DNA from 4 places in the Streptomyces albireticuli genome. Region 1 is predicted to be linked to each of the others. Evidence: riboswitches for the same ligand, from Rfam matches in the RefSeq annotation. Region 1 holds a riboswitch; each other region holds the start of a gene.
The links. A riboswitch is a leader RNA that binds a small molecule or an ion and turns the genes downstream of it on or off. The one in region 1 is predicted to bind cobalamin.

Region 1 (7,488 bases):
CTGCTCATCCGGGCGTAGGCGACGGCCGGCGCGGTCAGCGGCCGGCCGCCGACGTCGTGCAGGGTCAGCCGGCCGCCGTGCACCCCCAGGAGCAGTTCGTCCGTGCGGACGACCGCGTAACGACCTGTCAGAAGCCGTTCGCAGGCCTCCGTCAGCTCCCCGACGATCCGCATTCCGCTCAGCCCGGTACCGACGACGAGCCAGAACTCGGCGTCCGGCCCGGCGGCCCCGTCCGTCACCGCCTCGGCTGCGGACAATGCCGTCTCCTCTCGGACCCTGCGGCCTCGCCGGCCGGGGACGGCCGTGAGCCTATCGGGGCGCGGCAACCGCGCGAGGGCGACACCGCCTTTCGGGTGAAGTCGGGCGGGGGTCATCGGCGCGGGCCGCCGCAGCGGATACGACATCCAGCGGTGCCTCCCCCGCGCGCGAACGCCGCCGGGGAGGCGGTGTCCGTACCGACCCAGGAGGAACCCGCCGTGCCCGTACCGTCCACGATCGACCACCACGCCAGCACCTGCGGCCTCACCCAGGCCTACTGGCTGGCCCAGGCGTCCGACCTGGCCTACAAGGACGAGGCCACCATCGAGGAACGGGCCGCCCACTGGGGTTTCGACCGCGTGCGCCACCACCGCACCCGGTTCACACCGCCGTTCCCGCTGGAGGACACACAGGCGTTCACCCTCGCCAGCGACCACATGATCATCACCGCGTTCCGCGGCACGGAGCCCGCGCAGATCCGGGACTGGCTCTCGGACGCGACCACCCCGCCCTGGCCCGGACCGGGACGGACCGGTTACGTCCACTACGGCTTCGGGGAGGCGCTGGACTCCATCTTCCCCGACGTCAAGAAGGCCCTCGCGGAGTTCCGCACCGACGGGCAGAGCGTGTGGTTCACCGGGCACAGCCTCGGCGGCGCCCTGGCCATGCTCGCCGCGGCGCGGATGTACCTGGAGGAGCCGCGGCTGCGCGCGGACGGCGTCTGCACCTTCGGCCAGCCGCGCACCTGCGACCGGCTGCTCGCCACCGCGTACAACAAGGGCTTCAAGGAGCGCATGTACCGCTTCGTCAACAACAACGACATCGTGCCGCAACTGCCTCCGGAGCCCGCCTACACCCACGTCGAGAACCTGCGGTACATCGACTCCCGCGGCAAGGTCCACGAGAGCATGAGTCTCCTGGGCGGCCTGGCCGACCGTGCCAAGGGCCTCTCCGCGGACCCCCTCGCGCCGGCGAGCGACGGCGTACGCGACCACTCGATCCGCAAGTACATCGCGGCGCTGGAGAAGAACCTGGTCTGAGCCCCCGGGCGGCGCCGGACCGGGACCGAGCCGCCGGCCCCGGTCCGGCCGGGCGTCCGCGCCGCCGCGGTGCGACGCTTGCCGCATGCACTTCACGCACCACACCGCCCGCGTCCTCGTCGTCGACGACGATCCGACCGTCGCCGAGGTCGTGGCCGGGTACCTCGGCCGGGCCGGCTTCGCCGTCGACCGCGTCGCCGACGGGCCCGCCGCCCTGGAGCGGGCCGCCGCGTTCCCGCCCGACCTGGTCGTCCTCGACCTGATGCTGCCGGGCATGGACGGCCTCGAGGTCTGCCGCAGGCTCCGCGCGCACGGGCCCGTACCGGTCATCATGCTGACCGCGCGCGGCGACGAGGACGACCGCATCCTCGGCCTGGAGGTCGGCGCGGACGACTATGTGACCAAGCCCTTCAGCCCCCGCGAGCTGGTGCTGCGCGTCACGTCCGTGCTGCGCCGCGCGCAGGCGCGGGCGACGGTCGCGTCCTCCGGTCCCGCGGCGGCGCCACCCCTGCGCGCGGGCGGGATCGCGCTCGACCCCGCGTCCCGCCGCGCTACCAAGGACGGCGCCGAACTCGCCCTCACACTGCGGGAATTCGACCTCCTGGCGTTCCTCGTGCGGCACCCGGGGCGGGCGTGCGGCCGCGAGGAGCTGATGCGCGAGGTGTGGGGGTGGGAGTTCGGCGACCTGTCGACCGTGACCGTGCACGTACGACGGCTGCGCGCCAAGGTCGAGGACGATCCCGCGCGGCCACGGCTGATCCGGACCGTCTGGGGCGTGGGGTACCGCTTCGACACGGGCGGAGACACAGACAGGGACACAGGCGGGGGCACGGCCGGGGAAACGGGAGCGGGCACGGCCGGGGAGACCGCCGGGGACACGGCCGGAGGCGCTGCCGGAAACGGGGCCCGCGATGCGTGACGTCCTGCTGATCGCCCTGTTCGCCTTCCTGGGCGCCGCCGCGGCCGGGCTGCTGGGCGCCCTCGCGCTGCGCGCCCTGCGCCACCGCTCGGTGGCCGTGGCCCTGACCGTGGTCGCGGCCGTCTCGGTGACCGCGATGCTGGCGGGCACCCTGGCCGTGGCCCGGGCGATGTTCCTCTCCTCGCACGACCTGACGGTCGTGACCACGGTCTGCGCGATGGCCGCCGTCGTCTCCCTCGCCACCGCGCTGCTGCTCGGCCGGTGGGTGGTGGCCCGCAGCAACGCCCTGACCCTCGCCGCGCGGTCCTTCGGCGACGACGGCAGCTTCGCGGCCCCCGCCGGCGACGCGACGGCGGAACTGGCCGCGCTCGGCCGTGAGCTCGCGGCGACGAGCGAGAAGCTCGCGCGGTCACGGGAGCGCGAGCAGGCGCTGGAGACGTCCCGGCGCGAGCTCGTCGCCTGGATCTCGCACGACCTGCGGACCCCGCTGGCCGGGCTCCGCGCGATGTCGGAGGCGCTGGAGGACGGCGTCGCCGAGGATCCCCCGCGCTACTTCCGGCAGATCCGCACCGAGGTCGACCGGCTCAACTCCATGGTCGGGGACCTCTTCGAGCTCTCCCGCATCCACGCGGGGGCGCTGCCGCTCACCCCCAGCCGGATGTCGGTGTACGACCTGGTGGGCGACGCCCTCGCCGGCGCGGGGCCGCTGGCGCGCGAGCACGGCGTCCGGCTCGTCGGGGACCGGGTGGACCCGGTGCCGGTCGAAGTGGACGGGAAGGAGATGACGCGCGTACTGGGCAACCTCCTCGTCAACGCCATCCGCCGCACCCCCGCCGACGGCACGGTCGCCGTGGCGGCGCGCCGCGACGCGGACACGGTCGTCCTGTCCGTCACGGACGGCTGCGGCGGCATCCCGGAGGAGGACCTGCCGCGCGTCTTCGACACCGGCTGGCGCGGTTCGGAGGCGCGGACGCCTCCGGCGGGGGCGGGGCTGGGCCTGGCGATCGTCCGCGGCATCGTCGAGGCCCACGCGGGCCGGGCGGCGGTCCGGAACGTGCCCGGGGGCTGCCGCTTCGAGGTCGTGCTGCCGGCCGCGTCGCCGTGACGAACGCCCGGACACCCGCCCGCGGGCCGCTCGGGCACCGCAGGACACACCCGGCGGCTGAGCCCCGCCCACTCACCCAAGGGCCGGGAAACCCACCGGAGTTCACCTGAACGTAGGGCACGGACCCCGCCCGCCGCCCCCGTTCGGGTGAGTACCGCATGCGCGTCCCGGCGGCTGGGAAGCCCTCGGGCGACCCGGCCGCCGAGCCGCCCGCTCGCGCCGACTCTCCCGCACCGGAAGGAACTTCGCATGCGCCGCTTCGTCGCAGTCGTCCTCGGGGTCGCCGCCTGGTTCGGGGTGTGCGCCTCCCCCACCGCCGGTCACGACCAGCCTTTTCCCGCGAGCGCGGCCGAGGGGAGCGAGGCGGCCGCCCTCCCCCGCTGAGCGGCGGAACGGGCGGCGGCGCCGGACGCGCAGGGGTGCCGGCAGCGACGCGGAGGCGCCTCATCCGCATTGACATGAGCACCGGCACATGGCTCTAATGGGGCGCGTGTCCGCGTGACGCCGGCCGAAGAGCAGTGGGCAGGCCGGCGATCGGGCGAGACACCTTTCCTCAAAGGGTCTTCCCATGAGTTCTCACTTCACAGGCAGCGCCTGACCGTACGGCGCCGCCGCGTGCCTCTTTCCGCACGCCGCCGCGCCTCGGCGCGCCCCGTCGCGCTCTTCACCATCACTTCGCCGCGATCGACCGCGGCTCACGTACCCGCTCCGGAGAGCCCACACCGTCATGCCCATATCGTTCAACCAGTCCGTCATCGAGGAGTTCCGCGCCAACGGAGGAAAGGTCGGCGGCCCCTTCGAGGGCGGTGACCTCCTGCTGCTGACCACCACCGGCGCGCGATCGGGCGCCTCGCACACCACTCCCCTCGGCTACGTCCGCCACGAGGGGCTCCTGCTGGTCGTCGGCTCCAACCTCGGCGCCCCCGCCCACCCCGCCTGGTACCACAACCTGCTCGCCCATCCCCTGGTGCGGGTGGAGCTGGGCACCGAGGAGTTCGAGGCCGTCGCGGTCCCCGCCGAGGGCGCCCGGCGCGACCGGCTGTTCGCGCGGGTGACCCGGGCCGAGCCCGGCTACGCCGCATACCAGGAGCGGACCTCCCGCCTCCTGCCCGTCGTGGCACTGGAGCGCGCCGAGCACGCGGACGCGGGAGGCCCCCGCGAGGTCGTCACCCTCGCCGACAAGCTCCTGGAGGTCCACACCTGGCTGCGCGCGCAGCTGAAGCACGTATTCGCCGAGACCGACGCCCATCTGGCGGCGGTCGCGGCCCACCGGGGCCCCGGCGAACCGCCGGCGCCGGGGCTGGGCATGCAGATCAGGCAGCACTGCCTGGCGTTCTGCGGGACCCTGACGTTCCATCACACGGGCGAGGACGCCCATGTCTTCCCCGCGCTCGCGGAGCACCACCCGCGACTGCGTGACGCGCTCGGCCGGCTCCGGGAGGAACACCGGACGGTGGCGCGTGTCAAGGACGAGCTGCTGGCGCTGCTGGGGGACATCGGAGCGGCGGATCCCGTGCGGTTCCGGGCGGAACTGGCGCGGATGGTGGCGGAGCTGACGGCCCATCTGGACCACGAGGAGGAGTGGCTGCTCCCGGTGCTGGCCGCCGTGCCGTTCCCGCCGGGGCGGGGTGCGGCGGCCTAGGCGGTGACGGGCGGGGCGCCTTCCCCGGCGCCCCGCCCGCTACGCACCGGGGCTCCTCCCGGCCCCTCCGCGTCGTGCGCCCCTCAGCCCTTGGGCGCCGCGGTCGACGTGCGCGCCGCCCAGCGCTGTTCGACCTTGCCGAAGCGCCAGTACGCCAGCGCCGCCGCCCACACGACCACGAACAGGCCGACGATCACGAAGCCGACGTTGTCGAGGTTCAGGCCGGCGATCCAGCCGGTCAGCGCGTCGTCGAGGCCGAGCTTCTCGTGCAGGACGCTCACCAGCTCGATGGTGCCGATGAGGAAGGCGACGGCGATCGACAGTCCGGTGATGGTGAGGTTGTAGTAGACCTTGCGGACGGGGTTGGAGAACGCCCACTGGTAGGCGAAGTTCATGAACGTGCCGTCGAGGGTGTCGAAGAGGCTCATGCCGGCGGCGAACAGCAGCGGCAGGCACAGGATCGCGTACCAGGGCAGGCCGGCGGCGGCGCCGCTGCCCGCCATCACCATGAGGGTGACCTCGGTGGCGGTGTCGAAGCCGAGGCCGAAGAGGAAGCCCAGCGGGTACATCTGGCCGGGGCGGGTGATGGAGCGGGTGAAGCGGCCGAGGATCCGGTTCATGAAGCCGCGCGAGTCGAGGTGGCGCTCCAGTTCCCGCTCGTCGTAGCGGCCCTCGCGCATGGCGCGGAAGATGCGCAGGATGCCCGCGAGGGCGACGAGGTTGAGGGCGGCGATGAGGTAGAGGAAGCCGCCGGAGACGGTGGTGCCGACCACGCCGAGGGTCTGGTGCGTGGTGGACTCCTCGTCGAGGAGGGTCCCCGCGGCCTGGGTGCCGCCCGCGACCAGGGCCGCCATGGCCACCACGACGCTGGAGTGGCCGAGCGCGAACCAGAAGCCGACCGAGACCGGGCGCTTGCCGTCGGCCATCAGCTTGCGGGTGGTGTTGTCGATGGCGGCGATGTGGTCGGCGTCGAAGGCGTGCCGCATGCCGAGGGTGTAGGCCGTGATGCCGAGGCCGACCCCGTAGACCTTGGAGCCCACGGTGTAGTGGTCGGGGACGACGAGCAGATAGAGGACGCCGAACGCGACGACGTGCAGGGCGGCGACGACCGCCAGCAGGCCGGCGGTGCGTACGGTGTCCTGGCGGCGCCACCGGAAGGCGGGCAGCGCGCCGCCGGGGGCTTCGGTGGGGGCGGCGCCGGGGGCGTCGGTGGGCAGGGTCATCGGGGGTGAACGCTCCAAGCACCTCGTGGATCATCGCGTGATGCCGTGGCCGGTCTCCTGGCTTACGGGTTCGCGCGCGCCCGCCCCTGCCTTCCCGGCCGCGGGCTGCGGCCAGTGGCTCCGCGCGCCGTGGCGGCGCGCGGAACGGAACGGGAACTCCCCGATCACAGTGGCGAGGGCCGCTCCGGACTCGGGCCACGAGGGCCTGTCACCGGTCTTCCCGAACACCACGGCCGGGCCACCATAGCGCTCCGACCGGCGCTTGTGGCAAGGATGTGGCAGTTGCCATAGATGTGCAATAAGCGCCCCGCCCCGTCGCCGGACGCACTCCGGAACGCGCCTTCCGGGTCACTCCCGAGGCCCCGTCAGGGCCTGCCCGCCGAAGCCCCGGCCGCCGTCGGCCGCCGTGCGCCACCAGGTGTCGACTGCCTCCTGGTCCATGGCCGCCCAGTCGGGGGTGGCCTGCACCTGCGCGCGGCCGAGCCGGCGGCCGACGCCGACCACGGCCCGGCCGGTGGGCGACCGTTCGGCGTCGTAGGCACGGACCGCGGCGTCCAGGTCCGGCTCCTCGCGCAGCACCCGCTCCAGCACCGCGGCGTCCTGGAGGGCCTTCACGGCGCCGCTGCCGGAGTGCGGGCGGGCGACGGCGGCCGCGTCCCCGGCGAGGACGAGCCGGCCCTCGCCGTAGTGCGGCACGGCCAGGTCGTAGATCGGCTGGACGTACGTGCCGGACCGGGGCGTGCGCCGGACGACCTCCTGCCAGTACGGCGGGAAGCGCTCCTCGACGACCGCCGCGTGGTGGGAGACCAGCTCGTCGGTGACCGTGCCGGCGGGCAGGCTGGTGGCGTCCCGGAGGGCCGGGCCGACGGAGGCGGGCGGCGCGGTGTAGAAGACCCAGTTCGCGGAGGTGCCCCGGCCGCCCGGGCCGGGGATGCGGTAGACGATCATATGGCCGCCGGGGAAGACGACGGTCGCGGCGTCGTGCTCGGGCCAGGCGTCGTGGGGGCCGGGCAGCAGCTCCACCGGCAGGGTGCCGCGCCAGGCCAGATAGCCGGCGTACGCGGGCACGGTGGCCGCCCGGGTCGCGGCCCGGACGGCCGAGCGGTAGCCGTCGGCGCCGACGACCAGGTCGAAGCGCTCGGTGCGCCCGTCGGCGAACCGCAGCGCGGCGCCGTCCGGTCCGGGCAGCACCCGCTCGACGGCCGCGCCCTGGACGTAGCCGACGGAGGCGGGCAGCCCCGCCCGTAACTCCCGCCAGAGCGATCCCCAGTTGTACGAGCGGAAGGGGAACGGCAGCACGC
Region 2 (7,488 bases), 4.9 Mb from region 1:
CCCACGAGGCGGTCCTCGGAGGCGCCTACGGGCAGCTCGACCATACGGGCGGGGCGGGCCTCGCCCGGCGCGTCCTCGTGCGGCCCGTCCGGGCAGGCGGCGTCCGGGGACGCCGGGTCGCAGGAGAACCGGCAGCCGGGCACCGCGTCGACCCGCGGCAGGAGCGCCGTCAGGCCGCGGACCGTCGTCGTCTTGGCGGTGCCCTTCTCGCCGCGTACGAGCACGCCGCCGATGGACGGCGCGATCGCGTTGAGCAACAGGCCCAGCCGCATGTCGTCCATGCCGACGATCGCGGTGAACGGGTAGGTGGCCGAGGCCATCAGGCGTTACCCCCTTCGAGGGAATCGGTTCGACCGGGCACGTCGGTGGCCGCCGGACCCGGCGGCGTGTCACCGCGCCCGGCGCGGGCGGGGGCGAGCGGACCGTCACGGTCCGGGCCGTGTTCCCGCCGCGCGGGCAGGGACGGCGCCCCCGGCGGTAGGAACGGCAGCCCCTTCGGCACCCCGTCCTCGATCAGCCGCAGCAGCGCGTCCGTGTCCGCGTGTTCCTCGATCAGGTCGCCCAGCCGGTCCAGCTGTTCCTCGCGCAGCGCCCCGAACGACGTGTCCGGCGCCGGGACGAACGCCCGGCCCGCCGCCTCCGCGACCCGGCGCAGGAACGCCCGCCGGAAGCCGTCGCTCTCCAGCGAGCCGTGCCAGTGCGTGCCCCACACCGCGCCCGACCGGCAGCCGTCCAGGAACGGCTCGTCGCCGCCGAGGACCTCCGCGACACCGTGATGGATCTCGTAGCCCTCGACGCGCTCGCCCAGCGCCTCACCGACCGGCCGGGCCAGCGTCTTCTCGCGGGCGAACCGCACCCGCACCGGCAGCAGACCGAGGCCCGGCACCGTGCCGGCCCTCGACTCGACCTCGTCCTCGATGCGCTCGCCCAGCACCTGGAAGCCGCCGCAGATGCCCAGCACCGGGCGGCCCTCCGCCGCGCGGCGTACGAGCGCGTCGGCGAGGCCGCGCTCGCGCAGCCACGCCAGCGCCCGCACCGTGCCGCGGGTGCCCGGCACGATCACCAGGTCCGCGTCGGTGAGCTCCTCCGGCCGGTCCACGAAGCGCACGACGACGCCGGGTTCGGCGGCCAGCGCGTCGACGTCCGTGAAGTTCGACATCAGCGGCACCGCGCAGACCGCGACGCGCAGGACGTCGGCGCCGTGCGGCGGCGCGACCACCGACTCGCGGACCGCGCCGCGCAGGGAGACGCGCAGCCCGTCCTCCTCGTCGATGCCGAGCCCGTGCGCGAACGGCAGCACGCCGACCGTCGGGCGGCCGGTCAGGTCGCGCAGCATGTCCAGGCCCGGCTCCAGCAGCGACACGTCGCCCCGGAACTTGTTGACCATGTAGCCCGCTATCAGCTCCTGGTCCGCCCGGGACAGCAGCGCCGTCGTGCCGAAGAAGGACGCGAAGACGCCGCCCCGGTCGATGTCGCCGACCACGACGACGGGCAGCCGCGCGGCCCGCGCGATGCCCATGTTGACGATGTCGGTGCGCCGCAGGTTGATCTCGGCGGGGCTGCCCGCGCCCTCGCAGATCACCGCGTCGTGGGTGCGCCGCAGCTCCTCCAGGCACTCCGTCACCGTGCCGAGCAGCTGCTCGCGCCGCCCCGCGTACAGGGAGGAGCCGCCGTCCGGCCTCCCGGGCCCCCCGAAATACCCCCGGGCGCTCAGCTCGCCGACGGGCTTGCCCAGCAGCACCACCTGGCTGCTGCGGTCGCTGCCGGGCTTGAGCAGGACGGGGTTCATGAGCGCCGTCGGCTCGACGCGGGCGGCCGCGGCCTGCATCGCCTGCGCGCGGCCTATCTCCGCGCCCTCGCGGGTCACGAACGAGTTCAGCGACATGTTCTGCGCCTTGAACGGCGCGACCTTGACGCCTTTGCGGACCAGCCAGCGGCAGATGCCGGCGGTGACCACGCTCTTGCCCGCGTCCGAGGTGGTCCCGGCCACCAGCAGGCCTCCGCCCAGCGGGCCCGTACGCCCGCTCCTGTCCGCTGTCACCGGCTGCTCCTCCTGGACGTGCTCCTGGACGTGATGGCCCTGCTGCAAAGGCTGCCCACCGTGCGCGCCGCTATCGCGGTGCCCAGGGCCAGCAGCGACACCCGGCGCGAGAGGCGCACCGCGCGTTCGATGTCCGCGACCTCCACCGGGCGGTTCTCGCCGCCGAGCACGGGCCGGTGCTCGACGCGGCCCGCGTAGGCGAGGGTGCCGCCGAGGCGGACGCCGAGGGCTCCGGCGAAGGCGGCCTCCACCGGGCCGGCGTTCGGGCTCGGGTGCCGGCCCGCGTCCCGGCGGGCCACCCGCCAGGCGCCGCGCCGGTCGGGGCCGGCGAGGACGGTCAGGGCGGCGGTGAGCCGGGCGCCCGGCCAGCCGACGACGTCGTCCAGCCGGGCGGAGGCCCAGCCGAACCGCCGGTGGCGCGGCGACTTGTGGCCGACCATCGCGTCCAGGGTGTTCACGGCCCGGAAGCCGGCCAGGCCCGGTACGCCCGCGACGGCGCCCCAGACGAGGGCGCCCACGACGGCGTCGGAGGTGTTCTCGGCGACGGACTCCACGACCGCGCGCGCGATCTGCGGGCCGTCCAGCGCCTGCGGGTCGCGCCCGCACAGGTGGGGCAGCCGCTCCCGGGCGACCTCCAGGTCGCCGGCCTCCAGCGCGCCGCCGACGGCGCGCGCCTCACGGCCCAGGGAGGTGCCGCCGAGCACCGCCCAGGTGGCGGCGGCGGTCAGGGCCACGCGGGCGCGGCGGGAGGGGCGCAGGGCGCGGGTCAGCAGCGCGGCGCCGGCCACGGTGCCGCCCGCGCAGAGCAGGGTGTGCAGGGCGCCGTAGCCGCGGTGGTCGCGCCACAGGCGCTCCTCGACGGCGTGCGCGGCCTTCCCGAAGGCGGCCACGGGGTGGCCGCGGCGGGGGTCGCCGAGGGCGAGGTCGCCGAGGAAGCCGAGCGCGGCGCCGCACGCGAAACCGAGGTGATCGGCGTGCAAGGGACGCATCGGTCAGGCCGCCGTCGCGCCTCGGAAGGGGAGCCGGGGGGCGCGTGGGACGCGGGAGGGGGTGCGGCGGCAGCCGGGCATGGGGGTGTGTCCTCACTCAGGGTCCGCGCCCTGGCTCGACGTGACCGGCGACCAGAGTCTCCTGGCTCCCGGATCGGCGTCGTTCCGGCCTTCCGGTCCGGCAGGCGGACCGTGGCCCTCGGTGGAGGACGCTCCCCGGTGACAGTGGCGGGACCGCGCCGGACTCGCACCGGCTTCCTCTGCTGTCGCCGTTTGGCCCCGGAAGTCCACCATGGGCCGTGAACGGCCGTCAACTCACCTCTGAGCTGGGGTTCGCCTCCCGGGGCGCGGGCGCGGCCCGGTACGCGGAACGCCGGCCGGGCTGGAGATCCAGCCCGGCCGGCGTCCGGGGCCGAGGGGTCGGGGACTCGCCCCGGGAGGCTAGGCGACGATCAGGTAGATGCCGTACCCGACGGCCGCCGCGCACAGCGCGAAGCAGGCGTACGCGCCGGTCCGCGCGACCGCCGTCGGCTCGGTGGCCGCGGCGTCGCCGCCGGCGGCCTCGGCCGGCTTGCGGGACGTACCGACGATGCCCAGCGTGAACACGCCGACCAGTCCGACCGTCACCACGAGGCTGACGCCGAAGACCTGGCCGAGAGCTGCCCAGTCGATCTGCATGGTGTCTCTTCCTTAGCTCGCCGCGGCGGCGGGTGCGCGCCCGGCTTCGGGGGCCACGGCGGCCACGGGGGAGAGGGGGCCGGCCAATGGCGGGGCGACGGCCTGGAGCGCGGCGGTGACGACACCGGCCGGCTCGGCGGACGCGGGCTCCGGGGCGTCGATCTCGTTGACGTTGTCGTGGGTGACCGGCTTGCGGCGCGAGGCCAGCCAGATGCCGGCGGAGACGGCCACGCCGAGGACGGCGACGGTGGCGACGCCCCAGTCGCCCTGGTCGGCCAGGAGGGCCGCGCCACCGGCGACCAGACCCGCGGCCGGCAGCGTCAGGCCCCAGGCCAGGACCATGCGGCCGGCGGTCGACCAGCGGACCACGCCGCCCTTGCGGCCGAGGCCGGCGCCCATGATCGAGCCGGAGCAGACCTGGGTGGTGGAGAGCGCGAAGCCGATGTGCGAGGAGGCGAGGATCACCGTCGCGGCGCCGGTCTGGGCGGCGAAGCCCTGCGCGGGCTTGATGTCGGTGAGGCCCTTGCCGAGCGTCTGGATGATGCGCCAGCCGCCGAGGTACGTACCGGCCGCGATGGCCAGGCCCGCGGAGACGATGACCCACATCGGCGGGTCGGAGTGCGGGGCGACGACGCCGCCGGCGACCAGCGCGAGGGTGATCACGCCCATCGTCTTCTGGGCGTCGTTGGTGCCGTGGGCGAGGGAGACCAGGGCGGCCGAGGCGATCTGCCCGGTGCGGTAGCCCTTGGCGGTCTCCTTCTCGTCCCGGCCCTTGGCCAGGCGGTAGGTGAGCCGGGTCGCCAGGGTGGCGGCCAGACCGGCCACCAGCGGGGCGGCGACCGCCGGGATGAGGACCTTCATGACGACCTTGTCGGCGTTGACCGCGTCGAAGCCCACCGAGACGATGGTCGCGCCGATCAGGCCGCCGAAGAGGGCGTGCGAGGAACTCGAGGGGAGGCCGGCCAGCCAGGTCAGCAGATTCCAGACGATGGCACCGATCAGTCCCGCGAAGATCACTTCAGGTCTGATGCCCGCGGTCTCGTCGATGATCCCGCCGGAGATGGTCTTGGCCACCTCGACGGAGAGGAACGCGCCGACGAGGTTCAGCGCCGCAGACATGGCCACCGCGGTCTTGGGCTTGAGGGCCCCGGTGGAGATGGTGGTGGCCATGGCGTTGGCCGTGTCGTGGAAGCCGTTCGTAAAGTCGAACACCAAGGCCGTGACGATCACGATCCCGATGAGAAGCGTGATGTGTTCCATTCACCCAGGCAATCAGCTCGATGGTCAGTACAGCGGCGACCGTAAAGACCCTTGGTGAACGGAAGGTGAACTGGAACGGGCGGAGCGGTGGCGTGAACCGGAGGCGAGAACCCATGGAAGATCGGGAAAGCGTACGGACCGCGTGGGCGGAGGTCCTGGCCACGGCACGGCGCACCGTCGCCGACGGGCTGGTCGTCGGCACCTCGGGCAATGTGTCCGCGCGGGTCGGCGACCTGGTGCTGGTGACCCCTAGCGGAATCCCGTACGACCGGCTCGGACCCGGGGACGCGGTCGCCGTCGACCTGGCCGGCCGGCAGGTCCTCGGCGGGCTCCCGCCCACCAGTGAGCTGCCGATGCACCTCGCCGTCTACCGCTCCACGGACGCCGGCGCCGTCGTCCACACCCACGCCGTCCACGCGACGGCCGTCTCCACCCTCGTCGACGAGCTGCCCCCGGTCCACTACCTGACCGGGCTGCTCGGCGGCCCGGTGAGAGTCGCCGAGTACGCCCTCTACGGCAGCGACGAACTGGCCGCGAACATGCTGCGGGCGCTCGACGGCCGTAGCGGATGCCTGCTGCGGAACCACGGCACGGTGACATATGGCACAGGCCTCGACCAGGCCTACGACCGCACCGCGCAACTGGAGTGGATGTGCCGGCTCTGGCTCACGGCCTCCGGCGTCCCGGGGCGTACGCCCTCGCTGCTCACGCCGGATGAGCTGGACGCGGCGGCGGAGAAGCTCCGCGGCTACGGGAGGTCGCGCGGGTAGTGGGTGCGGGCGGGTGCTCTTTCCCCTGCCCGCCCCTTCCCGATGTCCTCAATCGCCGGACGGGCTGAGGTGGGGGCACTGGCGGGCGGGCTGGACCGCGGGAACGCCGGACGGGCTGGAGTGCGGGGCCGGGACGCGCCCACTGGCCGGGTGGGCTCGGGCGGACCACACTGGAAGGGATGCGTGTACGTCCAGTGGCGGCCACGGCCGTCACCACCCTCGTAGGTGCCGGAGCGGCCGCGGTGGCGGCCGGACGGTACGCGAGCGACGTGGCCCTGCGCCCCGTCCCCGGCCGCCCGCTCCCCGGCGAGCCGGCGCTCACGGTCCACGCCGTCGACGGCGACCGCGTCACCCTCACCCGCTCGATCGCCGCGCTGCGGCGCGGCACCTACGGCCTGACCGCGCGCGGCCTGCACGCCGTCGTCGGCCCCGTCGTCGAGGGCGCCCCGCACCCCGCCGACTGCGTCGTGCGCCGCCTGGAGCGCGTCACCCACGGCGTCCTGGAGCCCGGCGCCAGGGTGTGGCTCACGCCGCAGGTCCACCTCGGCAACCCGCGTGACGCCCTCGGCCTCGACCACGCCGACGTCGCCGTCCCCGGCGAGCTGGGGCCCCTGCCCGCCTGGTTCGTCCCCGGCGACCGCGACACCTGGGTGATCACCGTGCACGGCCTGGGCACCACCCGGGAGCACCCCATGGTCGTCATGCCCTTCCTGCACCGGCAGCGGCTCCCCGTCCTCGACCTCGGCTACCGCGGCGACCCGGGCGCGCCCCGGTCGCCGGACGGCATCGGCCGCTTCGGCGCCGCGGAGTGGCGCGACCTCGACGCCGCCATCCGCTACGCCGTGCGCTACGGCGCCCGCCACGTCGTCCTGCACGGCTGGTCCACCGGCGCCACCATGGCCCTCCTCGCGGCCTCGGAATCCGGTGTGCGCGACCGCGTCGGCGGCCTCGTCCTCGACTCCCCGGTCCTCGACTGGCCCGCCACGCTGCGCGCCCTCGCCGCCGCCCGCCGGCTGCCCGCCGCGCTGGTCCCGCTCGCCGTCCGCGCCGCGCAGGGCAGGACGGGCCTGGACCCCGACGCCCTCGCCCGCGCCGTCGACCCGGCGCGCCCCGACGTGCCGACCCTGATCGTGCACGGCCCCGACGACACCCTCGCGCCCTGGCACGCCTCCCGCGAACTCGCCGCCCGCCGCCCCGGTCTGATCCACCTGCACGCCGTCCGGCACGCCCCCCACGCCGCGATGTGGAATGCCCACCCGGCCGGTTACGAGGAGTCCCTGCGCCGATTCCTCATACCGCTGATGTGAGACCTGGTCAGGCCGTATTCAGCGGCCGGTGAGGGTGGCGGAAGGCCGCCTTGTTGATTCCGATTGGGTTTTCGGAGCGTCAACGGCAAGACTGCTCCTGTGACGTCCCGTACTCCGCGCGACTCCCGGCTCAGACTGGTCCCCCGACAGCCGATCGCCGCTGCCCGCCGGGCCGTGGCCAATCGTGGCTCCCGACCGGCGCCCCGCCCACCCGCCGGCACCCCGGCCCCGGCGGAACTCGCCCGGCAGGCCAGATGCGGTCTCATCGGCGCCGTCCGCGTGGCCCGCTGGGCCGCCGACGAGTGCGGCCGCGGCGCCCGGCCACGTCCGGGCGAGGGCGGCGGCCTCGCCGGTACGACCGCCGAGCGGGCCGCCGCCGCCCTGGGACTGACGGCCCGGCAGGTGCGGTCCGACTGGGACCGGGCCCGGCTGGCCGGCCTCGT
Region 3 (7,488 bases), 1.8 Mb from region 1:
TGGAGACCCATGAGGCCCAGGCCCACCGGGCGCCAGCGGCTGTTGGAGTTGCCGGCCTGCTCGGTCGGGTAGAAGTTGATGTCCACGACGCGGTCGAGGAACGTCACGGCCGTACGGACCGTACGGTCGAGCTTCTCCCAGTCCATGTCGCCGTCGGTGCCCAGGTGGGCGGCGAGGTTGACCGAGCCGAGGTTGCAGACGGCGGTCTCGCCGTCGTCGGTGACCTCCAGGATCTCGGTGCAGAGGTTCGAGGAGTGTACGACCTTGCCGGGCTCGGCCGTCTGGTTCGCGGTGCGGTTGGACGCGTCCTTGAAGGTCATCCAGCCGTTGCCGGTCTGCGCGAGGGTGCGCATCATCCGGGAGTACAGCACGCGGGCCGGGATGGTCTTGACGGCCTTGCCGTCGGCCTCGGCCTTGCGGTAAGCGGCGTCGAACTCGTCGCCCCACAGGTCGACCAGCTCGGGCGTGTCGGCCGGGGAGAACAGCGACCAGTCGGCGTCGGCCTCGACGCGGCGCATGAACTCGTCCGGGATCCAGTGCGCGGTGTTGAGGTTGTGCGTGCGGCGGGCCTCCTCACCGGTGTTGTCGCGGAGCTCCAGGAACTCCTCGATGTCCGCGTGCCAGGTCTCCAGGTAGACGCAGGCCGCGCCCTTGCGCCGGCCGCCCTGGTTGACCGCGGCGACGGAGGCGTCGAGCGTGCGCAGGAACGGCACGATGCCGTTGGAGTGGCCGTTGGTGCCGCGGATCAGCGAGCCGCGGGAGCGGATGCGCGAGTACGACAGGCCGATGCCGCCGGCGTGCTTCGACAGCCGGGCCACCTGGTGGTAGCGGTCGTAGATCGAGTCCAGCTCGTCCAGCGGGGAGTCCAGCAGGTAGCAGGACGACATCTGCGGGTGGCGGGTGCCGGAGTTGAAGAGCGTGGGGGAGGAGGGGAGGTACGAGAGGGTGCTGGTCAGCCCGTACAGCTCGGCCACGTCGTCCAGGGCGCGCTCCGAGTGGTCCTCGGCCAGGCCGCAGGCCACGCGCAGCAGGAAGTGCTGCGGGGTCTCGACGACCTGCCGGGTGATCGGGTGGCGCAGCAGGTAGCGGCTGTGCAGGGTGCGCAGGCCGAAGTAGCCGAAGCGGTCGTCCGCGCCGTCGGCCATCGCCCGCTCGACGAGGGCGTCCAGGCGCGCGGCGTGGGCGCGCACGAAGGCGGCCGTCTCGTCGGCGATCAGGCCCTCGCGGTGACCCACCTCGACGGAGGCGGAGAAGGAGGTCGCGCCCTGCCCGGCCGCCTCGTCGGCGATCGCGCGGGTGAGCAGCCGGGCGGCGAGCCGGGAGTACTGGGGCTCCTCGGAGATCAGGCCGGCCGCGGCCTCGGTGGCCAGGGACCGCAGCTCGGCCTCGTCCGAACCCGGGTGGCGGCCGCGCAGCGCGGCGGCGGCGACCTTTCCGGGGTCGGTGGCGGGCAGATCGGCGGTGAGGTCGGTCAGGGTGCGCAGCAGCGCGGTCCCGGGGCCGCCGGTCGCTTCCGCGGACGCTGAGACCGGATCGGCGGGCGCGATGGTCACTGAGGCTCTCCCTCGCTCGGCAGGGGGCCGGGCGGGTGGCGCGCGACGGGCGCGTACGGGCATGCCTGACAGCACCAGGGCATGCTCGTAAGCGTCCATCGACCCAACCCGCGAGGCCCGGACGAATGCAAAACGCCCGGTGACGAGCGGGGGCTCGGCGGTGGGCGTGCTGTCGGCAGGTACTCGGACTCCTGCATGCGTCATTACGGCATACATGCACCGTTGCGGGACAGTTCCGGATTTCCACCGGATTCCCCTGCGACGACAGCGAGGACGAGCATACATCTAGTGCTGGCCGTCGCACGCACCACCACATCTTGTGTCACGCGGTAATCGCGCGGGTCGGAATGTGCTAACAGGGCCCAGGATTCCGGGCCTTGGCGCCGGGCACGAGAGAGGGCCGCCGCGCCCCTGCGAGGGGGTGCGGCGGCCCTGCGGGCCCCGGCCGGGGGCGCCGGACCGGCCTGGTCCGGGCGGGCCTTCCTGGGGGCTCCTAGTGGCCGCCCGGGGCACCCGCGGTGGCCGGCGGGAGCTCCTGCCGGACGCCCGGGTCGCCGGCGTCCGCGGTGTAGTCCGCGGCCTTGGTCTCGTCCACGCCGTCGGGCGCGCCGAGGGCCCTGAGGGCGAAGGTCAGGACGATGACCACGATCACATTGAGCACGAAGGCGGTCAGCCCGATATAGCCCTTTTCCCCGATAAGGGGGATGAGGTTGGTATTGCCGAAATGATCCTGGGTGGCGCTCGGCGTGTCGTACGCCCGCCAGGTGCCGTAGGCCATGCCGGCCACCCAGCCGCCGAGCAGCGCCCAGCGGTGGAACCAGCGGGTGAAGAGGCCGCCCACGAGGGCGGGCACGGTCTGGAGGATCCAGATGCCACCCAGCAGCTGGAAATTGATCGCGACCGTCTTGTCCATGGTCAGGACGAACACCAGCGCGCCGACCTTCACCAGGAGCGAGGCGAGCTTGGAGACCTTCGCCTCGTGCTCGGGCGAGGCGTCCGGCTTGATGAAGTCCTTGTAGATGTTGCGGGTGAAAAGGTTCGCCGCCGCGATGGACATGATCGCGGCCGGCACCAGGGCGCCGATGCCGATGGCGGCGAAGGCCACGCCCGTGAACCAGTCCGGGAACATGTCCTCGAACAGCTGGGGGATGGCGAGCTGCCCGTTCTTGACCTTGATCCCGGCGGCGATCGCCATGAAGCCGAGCATCGCCAGCAGCCCGAGCATCAGCGAGTACAGCGGCAGGATCGTGGTGTTCCGGCGGATGACGTTGCGGCCTTTGCTGGAGAGAACCGCCGTCACCGAGTGGGGATAGAGGAAGAGCGCCATCGCGGAGCCCAGCGCGAGCGTCGCGTACGCCCACTGCGCGTCCGGCCCGCTCACCAGGGAGCCGCGCGGCTTGCCCGTCTCCGGGTTCTTGACGGCGAAGGCGTCGCCCGCCGCGCTGAAGATGTGGTCGAAGCCGCCCAGCCGGATCGGGATGTAGATGATCGCGACGATGATCACGATGTAGATGAGGGCGTCCTTGACGAACGCGATCAGCGCCGGGGCCCGCAGCCCGGAGGAGTAGGTGTACGCCGCGAGCACACCGAACGCGATCAGCAGCGGCAGGTCCTTCATGAACCAGTTCGAGCCGCCGCCCACGCCGAGGACGTCCAGCACCGCCTGGATGCCGACGAGCTGGAGGGCGATGTAGGGCATCGTCGCGAGGATGCCGGTGAGCGCGAGCGCCAGCGACAGGCCCTTGGACCCGAACCGGCCGCGGACGAAGTCCGAGGAGGTCACGTAGCCGTGCTTGTGCGAGACCGACCAGAGCCGGGGCAGGAAGGTGAAGACGAGCGGGTAACACAGGATCGTGTACGGCACCGCGAAGAAGCCGGCCGCGCCGCCCGCGTAGATGGCGGCCGGGACGGCCACGAACGTATACGCGGTATAGAGGTCGCCGCCCAGCAGGAACCAGGTCACCCACGTCCCGAAGGACCGGCCGCCGAGCCCCCACTCGTCGAGGCTGTCCGCGTTCTCGGCGCGGCGCCACTTCGAGGCGACGAAGCCCATGACGGTGACGACGAGGAAGAAGAAGATGAAGACGGCGAGTGCCACGCCGTTCACGCCGTCCTTCATGCCCGCTCACCCGCCTTGCGCGCCCGCGCGAGCCGCTCGTGGCGCCGGACGATGGTGTACGCGACGACCGTCAGCAGGGTCGAGATCAGCACCCACAGCATCTGGTACCAGTAGAAGAACGGGATGCCGATGAAGGCGGGCGTGAGCCGGGAGTAGGAGTCGACCCACAGCATCGCGACGAAGGGTATGGCCAGGCATATGCCCGCCACGATCATCGGGACGGTCACGGCGGCGGTGGCCTTCCGGCCACCGTCCTCCGGTGTCCCTGTCGGTGGTTCCGTCATGCTGGTGACTCCCCCCTGTGTGATCACTGCGTGATGCGCAGGAAATCTAGGCGACGTCCCGGTGGGAGTCACCCCCTGTCCGTATATCGGTATGGCAATGTCATCTGGCCGGGAAGTGCCGTGCACGGACGGTGAGTTCGGGGGAGGGGGTTTCAGTAACCGGCGGTTACCGTTCCGGATGAGGGGTGGGGCGGTAAGGCATGACGGCCGCGCAAGGACTCGCGTACGGCGGCGACACCGCGCAGGGTGGCGGCGACGGCGCCGTCGGGGGTGGCGGCCGTGTGCGTACGGCAGTCCCGGCAGCGGGTCTCGTCGGACACCGGCCGCATCATGCGGCCGCACCCGCCGGTGCAGAGCCGCAAGGGGCGGGGCGGGGGCGCGGACGGGGTGACGGCCACCGGATCGGGCATCTTCCGCAGCAGCCGGTCGCGGGCGATCCCGGCGGGGGAGTGCACCCGCTCGGGCAGGCCATGGGTGAGCGCCTCCCGGAGATCGGCCGACGTCGCGCCGCGCAGCAGCCATTCCGCCGCCAGCGGGGCGAGCCGCGCGACGTCCCGCCCGGACAGCCGCAGCCGCCGCTCGGCGTGAGACACGGCGGCGAGGGCCCGGGCGCCGCGCTCGGCGAGCGGGTGGGGAGGGTGGGAGGTGTTCTCCCCTGTCTTCTTATGGGGACGACCGACGGACCGGGGGGTCGGCTCACCGACGGCCGGTTTTCGTGGAGTCGGTGCGGGGTGCTCGGGGGCGTCCGAGCCGATTGGCTGTCCGCCGTCCCGTACGCGTAAGGCGTCCCCGGCGGTCAGCGGTACGTTCGAGACGAGCTGCCGCGTGGCCCAGCGACCGCCCTCGCCCTGCGACCGCCACTCGTGCAGATAGCCCTCGGCGGCGAGCTCCCGCTTGGCACGGGTGAAGGCGGCGTTCTTGATACCGGCCCGTTCCCCGGTGACGGAGAGCGGCTGCGAGGCCGCGCCGTCGGGCAGCGAGAGCTGCCAGATGAGGAGGCGGACGGCGTTGGCGGACAACCGGGGGTGACGGACGAGGTCGTTGGGCACCTGCGAGAAGAAGCGCGCAGGGGCGATAACATGCCGGAGCATCCTAGGGAGGGCCTGTTCTCCTGGTGGGTGTAGACCCCCTTCGCCGGTTGCAGCCGGCGTTGGGGGTCGCTTCGTCCGCCGGAGGCGCGAAGCGAGGGAATCCCGGTCACGGTACCGTGAACTGACCGCACGAGCCGTCACCCGCAGGGGCGAATCACCCGGTGAATCGGCGGAGTTGAGGTCCTCCTCGCCGCCTACCGTTCGAGACACTCCGCGAGGAACCGCGCCCCCCGGCCGAGAACTTCCATGTACGCGGCCTCCGCCGCAGGCCCCTCGGCGCTCCCGTGCTTGAGATCGGCCCGGACTTGATCGATGAGCGCTTGCCAGCGGTCCCACTCCACGGTTCCCCGGTCGAGCCGGTCGACTTCCAGCTGTGCGTGGATGAGCAACAGGTTCAGCTGTCCCCGGAGCGTGCGGATGAGTTCTTCGATCTCGGCATTGGCGGGGCGGTTGAGCCGTTCCCGGCAGGCGCGGTGAGCGGTGGCGCGGACGGTGACGAGATCGAGGGGTGGGAGGTCGCCCGTCATCAGGGTGGTGAGGCGGGATGGGCGCCGGGTGGTGTGCTGGTCCATCTGTGGGAGTCCTCTTCGTCGTGGTGTCCCTACGACTCAAGTAACCGAGCGTGAGGCGGTGGGAGGGAGGCCGAAAAGGCTGTGGGCATCCTGTTCTCCACCGGACGAAATTGCCTGCGCATTACTTGCGTGCTGTTACGGACCCGATGCGTACGCCTACGGTGAGTCCATGCGGGAAAATGTCCGGCTGGTCACGCGGATGCAGGCACGCGACATGTCCCAGACCGAGCTGGCCGAGCAGATCAATGATGCGGTGGAGCAGCTCACGGGGCGACGCGGCGATGCGTCGGACAGGACGGTGCGCCGCTATGTCAGCGGGGAGACACGTTGGCCGCAGTCCCGCCAACGTGTGGCCTTGGAAGCCGTATTCGGGTGCACTGCGGAGGAGCTGGGGTTTACGCCCCGGGCGAAGAGGGCGCAGGGTGGGGCGATCGTCGCGTCAGACGCGCAGCATCCGCAGGAGGAGCCCGTGCACCGCCGCACCTTCATCGCCGCAACCACCGGAACCGCTCTGGCCGGTATGGCGCTGCCGACGGTCGGTACCGCGGACGTGCGACGGCTGCGCGGCGAGCTGGACGCCCTGTGGCTGCTGGACGACCAGGAGGGCGGCGGCCCGGCGCTTGAGGGACGTGCCTTGACCTTGAGCGAGCAGGCCATGAGTTTGCAGCGCAACGGAAGCGCGACCCAGCGCGTCCGCGGCCGCCTCTACGGATTGGCCGCCGCTTTCACCGCGACGGCGATGTGGGCGGCTGTGGACTCCCGTCGGCTCGATCGAGCCCAGCGGCACATGGAGTCGGCCATCACGTTGGCCGGCCTTTCGGGCGATGGGCAGGTACAGCATCAGACGTGGCGCTACGCGGCAATGCTCGCGGATCAGCGAGGGCGCCCGGCGGATGCCTTGGCTGCTGCCGAGGCGGCGATGTCCACGGGCGCGCATCGGCGCGATGCTCTTTATGCGAGTCTCAGCCATGCGCGACTGGCCCTGTCGCTTCCCGGTACCGGCGACCACCGCCGCGCACTCCGGGCACTTGATCGGGCTGCCGATGCGTTCAGCCGTGCGGATGGCTTTGAAAGCCGCCCCGCCTCCATGGGCTTCTTCACCCGAGGCGAACTTAGCGGGCTGACAGGCATCACGTATCTACGCCTCCGACAGCCGGACCAGGCTGAGTGCTACATGCATCGCTGTCTGACAGCCCTCCGTCCGGACCAGCATCGCAACCGGGCCTACTACATGGCGCATATGGCGCTGGCGCAGCTGGAGCAAGGGGACCTTGAACAGGCGTGTACGACCGCCGCGGCCGCTGTTCCACCCCGTGGTTCCGTCGGGACCGGCCGCACCCCGCATTTGCTCCAAGTGTTCACCACTGGGCTCAACATGAGAGCTGCCGGTTCGGCGGTTGCCAACGAATGGAACGAGCGTGCTCGCACTATCTGACTACCGAGGGAGATCGATATGTCCGCGAATGCCGACGCTGTGAAGCTGTTCCGTCACGGATTGGCGGACCTTCCAGCCGTCCAGTCAACGTTGGTGGCAGTTTATGCCGAGGTATACGCAGACCAGTTGGCCATCCCCTTCCACTCGGTGGAACGATTCGAGAAGCGACTGGCGGGTCATGCGTCACGCCCGGGGTGGGAAGCGGTCGTCGGTTATGTCGACGGTGAGCCTGTCGGTTATGCCTATGCTTCCCCTCTTCCGCAAGGCACACGCTGGTGGGCCGGAATGCTTAACCCGCTCCCTGAGGAGGACAGAGCCGAGGACGGTGCGCGGACCCTGGCCCTGTTCGAACTCATGGTGCGGCACCCCTGGCGCGGTACCGGCGTCGCACAGCGCATTCACGAGGAGCTGCTGACCGGACGCCCGGAAGAGCG
Region 4 (7,488 bases), 4.5 Mb from region 1:
TGCCCGGCGGCAGCGGGTCGGTGTGGTCGAGGAGCCAGCGCTCGCCCCGCTCGTAGCGGTCCGCGCCGGTCTCGGCGAGGGCGTGCAGCACCCCGGCGGCGCCGTGCGCGAGGCCGAGCCCGCCGCCGTCGCCGAACTGCGCGATGTCGCCCGGGAAGAGCCGGTCGGCACGGTCGGGGGTGGCGGAGGCGAGGATCGCCCGCGCCATCGAGTCCCGGCTGCGTGGCCAGTCCCCGGGCGCGGGGTGCGCTCCCGCGCGGGGGCGACGGGCGGCGGCGGGCACCGCGGCGGAGCCGGCTCGCCCGTCCGCCCCACGGCGGGTGGCCGTGCCCGCGTGGACGCCACGGCCGGGGTCGCTCCCGGAGCCGCCGACGGCTCCACCGCCCGTACCGGAGCGGGTCCCCCCGGGCGCCCCACGGCCGCCGGCCGTACGCACGTCACCGTGGACGCCGCTGCCGGAACCCCCGGCGGCACCGCTGCCCGCGCGCCCGCCCGCGCCGTCGTGGGCGCCACGGCCGGGGCCACCGCCGGCCGCCCGGCCGCCCGCCCCTTCCCCGGCGATCTCCGCCACGGCCTCCGCCAGGAACTCCTCCGGCACCTCGGGGAACTCCTCGGCGATCACCTCGGCCAGATGGGCGGCCTTGCCGCGGTCGATGGCGAAGAGCATGGTCACCGGCAGGAACAGCGCCAGCCGCAGGCACGCCAGGGCGTAGCGGTCGACCTCGGTGCCGGTGCGGTCCGGCGGGGCGACGAAGCCGGGGTGGGCGACGATCTGGCGGCCGTGCTCGGCGGCGGGGGCGGCGGCCTCGAAGTCGATGAGGGTCACCGAGCGTTCGTCGGGGGCGACCATGATGTTGAACATGTGCAGGTCGTTGAAGACCACTCCCCTGGAGTGCACCAGGGCCACGGCCTCCTCGACCGCGGCGTGGACGCGCAGCGCCCAGGCCGTGTAGTCGGCCACGGCGGTGGTGGCCGGGGTGGCGGCGATCAGGGGGTGACGCTCGGAGAAGTAGGAGTTGAGGAGGCGGCCCTCGACGAAGTCCATGACGAGGAAGCTGTGCTCGCCGAGGGTGAACCAGTCACGCACCTCGGGAGCCACGCCGAGCCCGGAGAGCTTCTCCAGGGCGGCCCGCTCGCGCTCCAGCCGGGCGACGGCGTCCGCGCCGTCGGCGGCGAGGCCGGCGTGCGGCCGGGCCTCCTTGAGGACGACCTTCCGGCCGTCGCGGGTGTCGGTGCCGGCGTAGACGCCGCCGCCGTTGGAGAAGTGCAGGGCCTTCTCGATGCGGTAGGGCAGCTCGCCGACCGTGGTGGCGTTGCGGGCGGCGAGGTGGGGCTCCAGGAAGGCGGGCAGCGTCACCCAGTCGGGGACGTGGAACGCGGGGTCGCGGCGGTCGGGCACCAGCCGCCCTTCGCCGTCCTCGATCGCGGGGACGAGCGTGCCGCGCGCGTCGACGCAGAACCGGCGGGCGAAGGCGCCGTAGCGGACGTAGAGCGGGCCGTCGTGCCAGCGGAGGTCCGTGAGGACGTACGGGCCGGGCCTGCCGCCGACGACCTCGTGCAACTCGGTGAGCGTGGCGTGGAGTTGCTCCTCGTCCTTCGGGTAGACCGTGACGAACTTTCCGCTGTGGTCGCGCCCCGCGTATTTGCTGTTGCGCAGGTGCAGCAGGTGCGGGGCGGGGACGAACTTGAAGGGGATGCCCCTCGGGACGCAGTGGTCCCAGACGGCGGCGGCGGTCTTCTCCGCGCTCGCGGCCGTCGCCGACACGTGGATCTTCCAGCCCTGGGGCGGCTGCCCGGGGCGCGGGGCGCCGTCGGCGTCCACGGGCGTGAGGTGCAGCCAGTCGCCGGTGCGGGAGGTGTGCCAGCCGGCGGGCACCGGGCGGCGGGCGGTCTCGTAGAACCCGCCACCGGCCTCCGGCGCGCCGCCGGCCGGGAGGGACAGACGGTCCGGGGTCTCGTAGAAGTGCCTGTCCGCCAGGCAGTAGACCTCGTACCGCTTGTCCATCGGTTCCCCCCTCGGCTCCGTTGCGTCGAGATTTCCACGCCGTTGAGAGGCGAACCAGTCACACATGTCATGAACAGGCAGTGCGGAACGCATGAGTAACCAGGCGCGGACGGATCCGTCCCAGGTCAGCGGCCCACCACCCGCCGACGGGCCACCGGGCCGGTCCCGCGCGGATCACCGGACGGCCCCGAAGCCGGTCGCCGGACGGCCGCGCGCGGATCACGGGGCCGGCGGCGCCCGGCCGCCGCCCCGCCCCCGTTCGGCACCCCACCCGTCACTCCGGCGGCGGGAACACCGCCTCCCCCGTGTCCGCGAGTGCGATCGCGATCGCCTCGACCGGGCACATCTCCGCCGCCTCACGCACCCGTTCGGACTCCCCCCTCGCGCCCGGCACCGGGTGGGACCTGCGCGCCGGATCGAGCCGGAAGGCCTCGGGGGCGAGGCCGGCGCACAGCCCCGAGCCGACGCACACGCGCCGGTCCACCGTGACGCGCCAGCGCTCGGCCATCAGCCCTCCCCGTGCCCGGCGGGCAGGTGGATCATCTTGTGCTCCTGGTACTCGGCGAAGCCCTCGGGGCCGAACTCCCGGCCCAGGCCGGAGTTCTTGTAGCCGCCGAAGGGGCCGAGCATGTCGAGGCTGAAGGTGTTCACCGAGTACGTTCCGGTGCGCACCCGGCGCGCGATGTCCAGGCCGTGCTCGACGTCGCGGGTCCAGACGCTGCCGGAGAGCCCGTAGTCGGAGTCGTCGGCGATCCGGACGGCCTCCTCCTCCGTGTCGTAGGGCAGCAGGCAGATGACCGGCCCGAAGATCTCCTCGCGGGCGATCCGCATGGTGTTGCCGACGTCGCCGAACAGCGTGGGCTCGACGTACCAGCCGGTGTCGAGCCCGGCCGGGCGGCCGCCGCCCGCGAGCACCTTGGCGCCCTCGCGCCGCCCGAGCGCGATGTAGTCCAGCGAGCGCCGCCGCTGCCGCTCCGCGACCAGCGGCCCGACCTGGGTGGCCGGGTCGAGGGGGTCGCCGACGACGAGGGCGCGGGCCGCGGCCGCGAACCGCTCGGCGAGCTCGTCGTAGTGGACGCGCGGGGCGAGGATGCGGGTCTGCGCGACGCAGGCCTGGCCGTTGTTCATCCAGGCGCTCGGCACGATGCCGGCGACGGCCGCGTCCAGGTCGGCGTCGGGCAGGACGACGGCCGCGGACTTGCCGCCCAGCTCCAGCGTGACCCGGGTGAGGTGGCGGGAGGCGACCTCCATGACGCGCTTGCCGGCCGCGACCGAGCCGGTGAAGGAGACCTTGTCGACGCCGGGGTGCCCGACCAGGTACTCGCCGGTCTCCGGTCCGGCGGGCAGGATCGACAGCACGCCCTCCGGCAGCCCGGCCGCGGCGACGATCTCGGCGAGCAGATACGCGTCCAGGGGCGTCTCCGGCGACGGCTTGAGGATCACGGAGCAGCCCGCCAGCAGGGCGGGCGCCAGCTTGGCCGCGGCCACGAACTGCGGCACGTTCCAGGGGACGACCGCCGCGACCACCCCGACCGGCTCGCGCCGCACCACCAGCGGCCCGAGGACGCCGCCGCGCCGCTCCTCGTAAGGGATGTCGCGCGCGACACCGATGGCGCAGTCCCACACCATCATCGCGCCGAGCGCCTGCGCGAGGACGCTCCAGGAGTAGGGGGAGCCGTTCTCGGCGGAGATGGTCCGGGCGAGCTCCTCGTGGCGGGCGGCGATCCCGTCCTTGATCCGGGTGACGACCTCGATCCGCCCGGCCAGCGGCAGGCCGGCCCAGACGCCGGAGTCGAAGGACGCCCGGGCGGCGGCCACGGCCCGGTCGACGTCCTCGAAGCCGGCGTGCGGTACGCGTCCGATGACGCGCTCGGTGTGCGGCGAGACGACGTCGATGGTGTCCCGGCCGGCCGGGTCGGTCATGGCGCCGCCGATGAACAGCTGCCCGTACTCGATGAGTTCGCCCATTGCCCGGTGCCTCCCACGGGCGGGCGGTGCGCCCGCCCAGTAGATCCGACGCGGCTCGGCGCCGGCCCCGACGCCGATCTGACGCAGCATCAGAACTGATAGCAGTTCTCGTTATAGTGGGCAATGGCCGCCGTGCGGCGGTGACGGGGGAGGTGCCCATGGCGCACGTGCCGGACGTACCGCGCACACCCGCGACGCCAGGACCACCCGGGCCGCCCGGGACACCGGGGCCGCCCGGAACGCCCGCCCCGCCCCCACCCCCGGTGACCGACCACGGCGGCGGCGTGTGGTCCGTCCCCGTCCCGATCCCCGGCAACCCCCTCGGCCACACGCTCGTCCACCTCCTGGACACCGGCCGCGGCCCGGTCCTCGTCGACACCGGCTGGGACGACCCCGCCTCCTGGGACGCCCTCACCGCGGGCCTGGCCGCCTGCGGCACGTCCGTGGCGGCGCTGCACGGCGTCCTCGTCACCCACCACCACCCGGACCACCACGGCCTGTCGGGCCGGGTGCGCGAGGCCTCCGGCGCCTGGATCGCGATGCACCCCGCCGACACGGAGCTGGTCCGCCACCTGCGCGGGACGCCGCCCGGCGGCTGGATCGACCTGCTCGCCGGGAAGCTGACGGCGGCCGGCGCGCCCGCCGGGCACGTGGCGCGGCTGGAGGCGGCGCGGGCCGCCGCCCGGGAACTGCCCGGGCGGCGGGCGGCGCTGCCGGACCGCGAGCTCGTCCACGGCGAGCTGCTCGACCTGCCCGGCCGCCGGCTGCGCGCCGTCTGGACCCCGGGGCACACCCCCGGCCACGTCTGCCTGCACCTGGAGGAGGCCCATCCGCACGGCGGCGCGGGCAACGGCCGGCTCTTCTCCGGCGACCACCTGCTGCCGGGGATCACCCCGCACGTGGGCCTCTACGAGATCTACGAGCCCGCCCGCGCCCCCGGCGAGGGCCCCGCCGACCCGCTCGGCGACTACCTCTCCTCCCTCGCGCGCGTCGCCGCCCTGGACCCCGCCGAAGTGCTCCCCGCCCACCAGCACGCCTTCACCGACGCCCCCGGCCGGGTGCGGGAGCTCCTCGCCCACCACCGCGCCCGGCTCGCCGAGCTCCGCGCGCTGCTGGGCACGCCCCGGACGCTGTGGCAGCTCACCGCGTCCATGGCGTGGAACCGCCCCTGGGACCGGATCCCGTACGCCTCCCGGAACATCGCCGTCGCCGAGGCCGAGGCGCACCTGCGCCACCTCGTCGCGCGGCGGCAGGCCGAGGCCGTGCCGGGCAGCCACCCGGTCGCATACGTGGCGGTATGAGCACGGTGTAAAGGGACGGCTAAAGTGTGCGTGACAACTTCATCCCGCCGCGGAACGGGGAAAGACCGGTGCGAATCCGGCGCTGACCCGCAACCGTGACCACGGCCCGCCCCCGCGGCCGGCCGTGCGAGCCGGACCACCCGGTCCCTGGCGGCAAGGCTTCCGGAGCCGGTCGCGCCGCCCGTCGGCGCCGCCCGGCCCACCGGCACCGTCGAGGTATACGGAGCCGCGCCCGGTGCCACCGCGCGGACCTCGCGGCGGAGCTGCCGTGCGGGGCTGCGCACCCTCCCTGGCGGGCCGGCCACCGCAGTGACACCCACCGAGAGGCACCGACCCATGGCCCCCTCCCTCGCCGTCCCCGCGCGCCGTGGCGCCGCGGCCCTGGCCGCCGCCGCCGTGCTGAGCGCGGCCATGGCTCCCGCCGCCTTCGCCGACGCGTCCCCGTCGCCGAAGTCCGGGCTGTACGGCACGACCGACCCGAAGTTCGACGGTGTCTTCCGGCAGTCCCTGGCCTTCGTGGCGCAGGACGCGGTGGGGGTCAGGCCCGCGAAGTCCGCGGTCGACTGGCTGACCGGGCAGCAGTGCGCGGACGGTGCCTTCCCCGGCTACCGCGCGGACACCTCGAAGGCGTGCGACCCGCAGAAGGAGGAGTTCACCGACGCGACGGCCGCCGCCGTGCAGGGTCTGGTGGCCGCCGGCGGGCAGGGCGACGCGGTGAAGAAGGGCCTCGACTGGCTCAAGGCCCACCAGAACGCCGACGGCGGCTGGGGCTACCAGGCCGGCAGCCCCAGCGACGCCAACTCCACCTCCATCGCCGTCGGCGCGTTCGCCGCCGCCGGGCAGGACGCGGCGAAGGCCGCCGTCAAGGACGGCAAGAACCCGGTCGACGCCCTGCTCACCTTCCAGCTCGGCTGCGACGCCAAGGAGGAGGAGCGCGGCGCCTTCTCGTACCTGAAGGACAAGGACGGGCTGCGCGCCGACAACCTCGCCAGCGCGGCCGCGGGTCTGGCCACCCGGGGTAAGGGCTTCCTGGTCGACCCGGTGAAGAAGGACGCCGACGCGCCGGTGAAGCCGCTGTCCTGCGAGGGCGACGACAGCGCCCGGCCGAAGGACGCCGCCGCGGCGGCCGAGGCCGTGGACGGCTACCTCACGGCGGTGCTCGACAAGAACGGCGGCTACCTCCTGCCGTCCATGCCCGGCGCCCCGGCCAAGCCCGACCAGGGCAACACCGCCGACGCCGTCATCGCACTGGCCGCCGGCGGCCACCGTACGGCCGCCGAGAAGCCGCTGAAGTGGCTCGCGTCCAAGGAGAGCGGCACGGCCGCCTGGGCCGACAAGAACCCGGGCAAGCTCGCCAAGCTGGTGCTCGCCGCGCACGCGGCCGGCGCCGACCCGCGCTCCTTCGGCGGCGCCGACCTGGTCGCGCAGCTGAACGCGACGGGCCCGGCCCCGGAGGCCGCGGAGTCGGCCGGGGAGAAGAAGGACGACGAGAAGAAGGACGACGACGGGGGCTTCGGCACCTGGTGGATCGTCGGGATCTTCTTCGTCGCCAGCGTCGGCGCGGGCTTCCTGATCAGCGGCCGCAAGAAGAAGCAGCAGCTGTGACGCGGGGACGCGGCGCGCGCGCCCTCGGCACGCTGCTCCTCGCCGGGCTGCTCGCGGCGCTCGGCGCCGCGCCCGCCCAGGCGGCGGGCTACCGCTACTGGTCGTTCTGGGAGAGCTCCGGCGACGGCTGGGCGTACGCCACGCAGGGCCCGTCCACGGCGCGGCCCGGCGACGGCTCCGTCATCGGCTTCCGGTTCGCCGTCAGCGAGGACTCCAAGGACGCCGCGAAGCCGCGCGCCGAGGCCGACTTCGACGCGGTGTGCGAGGACACGCCGGAGAAGGACGGCGGGAAGCGGGTCGCGGTCGTCGTCGACTTCGGCACGCCCGCCGACGCGCCCGGGGGCGAGACGCCGCCCGCGCAGCGGACGGCGTGCGCCCAGGTGACGAAGGACGCGAGCGCCGGCGAGGCCCTCGCGGCCGCCGCGAAGCCGCTGCGCTACGACTCGTCGGCGCTGCTGTGCGGCATCGCGGGCTACCCGAGGTCGGGCTGCGGTGAGCAGGTCGGCGCCGGGGAGCCCAAGAAGGAGAAGGGGAGCTCCACGCCCGCCTCCCCCGGGGCCACGGAGAACGCCGGGGACTCCGGAGGAGACGGCGACGGCGGTCCCTCGG

Region 2: linked by a shared signal. The riboswitch ahead of SMD11_RS25390 (cobalamin biosynthesis protein) and the one ahead of SMD11_RS04215 (HoxN/HupN/NixA family nickel/cobalt transporter) in region 1 are both predicted to bind cobalamin.
Region 3: linked by a shared signal. The riboswitch ahead of SMD11_RS11350 (ribonucleoside-diphosphate reductase subunit alpha) and the one ahead of SMD11_RS04215 (HoxN/HupN/NixA family nickel/cobalt transporter) in region 1 are both predicted to bind cobalamin.
Region 4: linked by a shared signal. The riboswitch ahead of SMD11_RS23485 (prenyltransferase/squalene oxidase repeat-containing protein) and the one ahead of SMD11_RS04215 (HoxN/HupN/NixA family nickel/cobalt transporter) in region 1 are both predicted to bind cobalamin.

What each region holds. Positions count from the first base shown of each region.
Region 1 covers NZ_CP021744.1:964,490-971,977, forward strand. Annotated here, with positions in the region: gene SMD11_RS04190 (RimK family alpha-L-glutamate ligase) at 1-257, opposite strand, end outside; gene SMD11_RS04195 (lipase family protein) at 477-1,298, shown strand; gene SMD11_RS04200 (response regulator transcription factor) at 1,384-2,217, shown strand; gene SMD11_RS04205 (sensor histidine kinase) at 2,210-3,322, shown strand; gene SMD11_RS36795 (hypothetical protein) at 3,572-3,706, shown strand; gene SMD11_RS04210 (nitroreductase/quinone reductase family protein) at 4,050-4,964, shown strand; gene SMD11_RS04215 (HoxN/HupN/NixA family nickel/cobalt transporter) at 5,048-6,187, opposite strand; cobalamin riboswitch at 6,217-6,434, opposite strand; gene SMD11_RS04220 (FAD-dependent monooxygenase) at 6,536-7,488, opposite strand, start outside.
Region 2 covers NZ_CP021744.1:5,866,071-5,873,558, forward strand. Annotated here, with positions in the region: gene SMD11_RS25380 (putative cobaltochelatase) at 1-320, opposite strand, end outside; gene SMD11_RS25385 (cobyric acid synthase) at 320-2,008, opposite strand; gene SMD11_RS25390 (cobalamin biosynthesis protein) at 2,038-3,021, opposite strand; cobalamin riboswitch at 3,166-3,292, opposite strand; gene SMD11_RS25395 (hypothetical protein) at 3,472-3,708, opposite strand; gene SMD11_RS25400 (inorganic phosphate transporter) at 3,721-4,968, opposite strand; gene SMD11_RS25405 (class II aldolase/adducin family protein) at 5,082-5,738, shown strand; gene SMD11_RS25410 (alpha/beta hydrolase) at 5,918-7,045, shown strand; gene SMD11_RS25415 (hypothetical protein) at 7,145-7,488, shown strand, end outside.
Region 3 covers NZ_CP021744.1:2,718,696-2,726,183, reverse strand. Annotated here, with positions in the region: gene SMD11_RS11350 (ribonucleoside-diphosphate reductase subunit alpha) at 1-1,553, opposite strand, end outside; cobalamin riboswitch at 1,710-1,851, opposite strand; gene mctP (monocarboxylate uptake permease MctP) at 2,047-3,672, opposite strand; gene SMD11_RS11340 (DUF3311 domain-containing protein) at 3,669-3,956, opposite strand; gene SMD11_RS11335 (hypothetical protein) at 4,109-5,047, opposite strand; gene SMD11_RS11330 (DUF6415 family natural product biosynthesis protein) at 5,242-5,619, opposite strand; gene SMD11_RS11325 (Tat pathway signal protein) at 5,789-7,054, shown strand; gene SMD11_RS11320 (GNAT family N-acetyltransferase) at 7,073-7,488, shown strand, end outside.
Region 4 covers NZ_CP021744.1:5,427,352-5,434,839, reverse strand. Annotated here, with positions in the region: gene lanKC (class III lanthionine synthetase LanKC) at 1-2,005, opposite strand, end outside; gene SMD11_RS23500 (ferredoxin) at 2,280-2,513, opposite strand; gene SMD11_RS23495 (aldehyde dehydrogenase) at 2,513-3,973, opposite strand; gene SMD11_RS23490 (MBL fold metallo-hydrolase) at 4,237-5,274, shown strand; cobalamin riboswitch at 5,282-5,403, shown strand; gene SMD11_RS23485 (prenyltransferase/squalene oxidase repeat-containing protein) at 5,611-6,879, shown strand; gene SMD11_RS23480 (SCO2322 family protein) at 6,876-7,488, shown strand, end outside.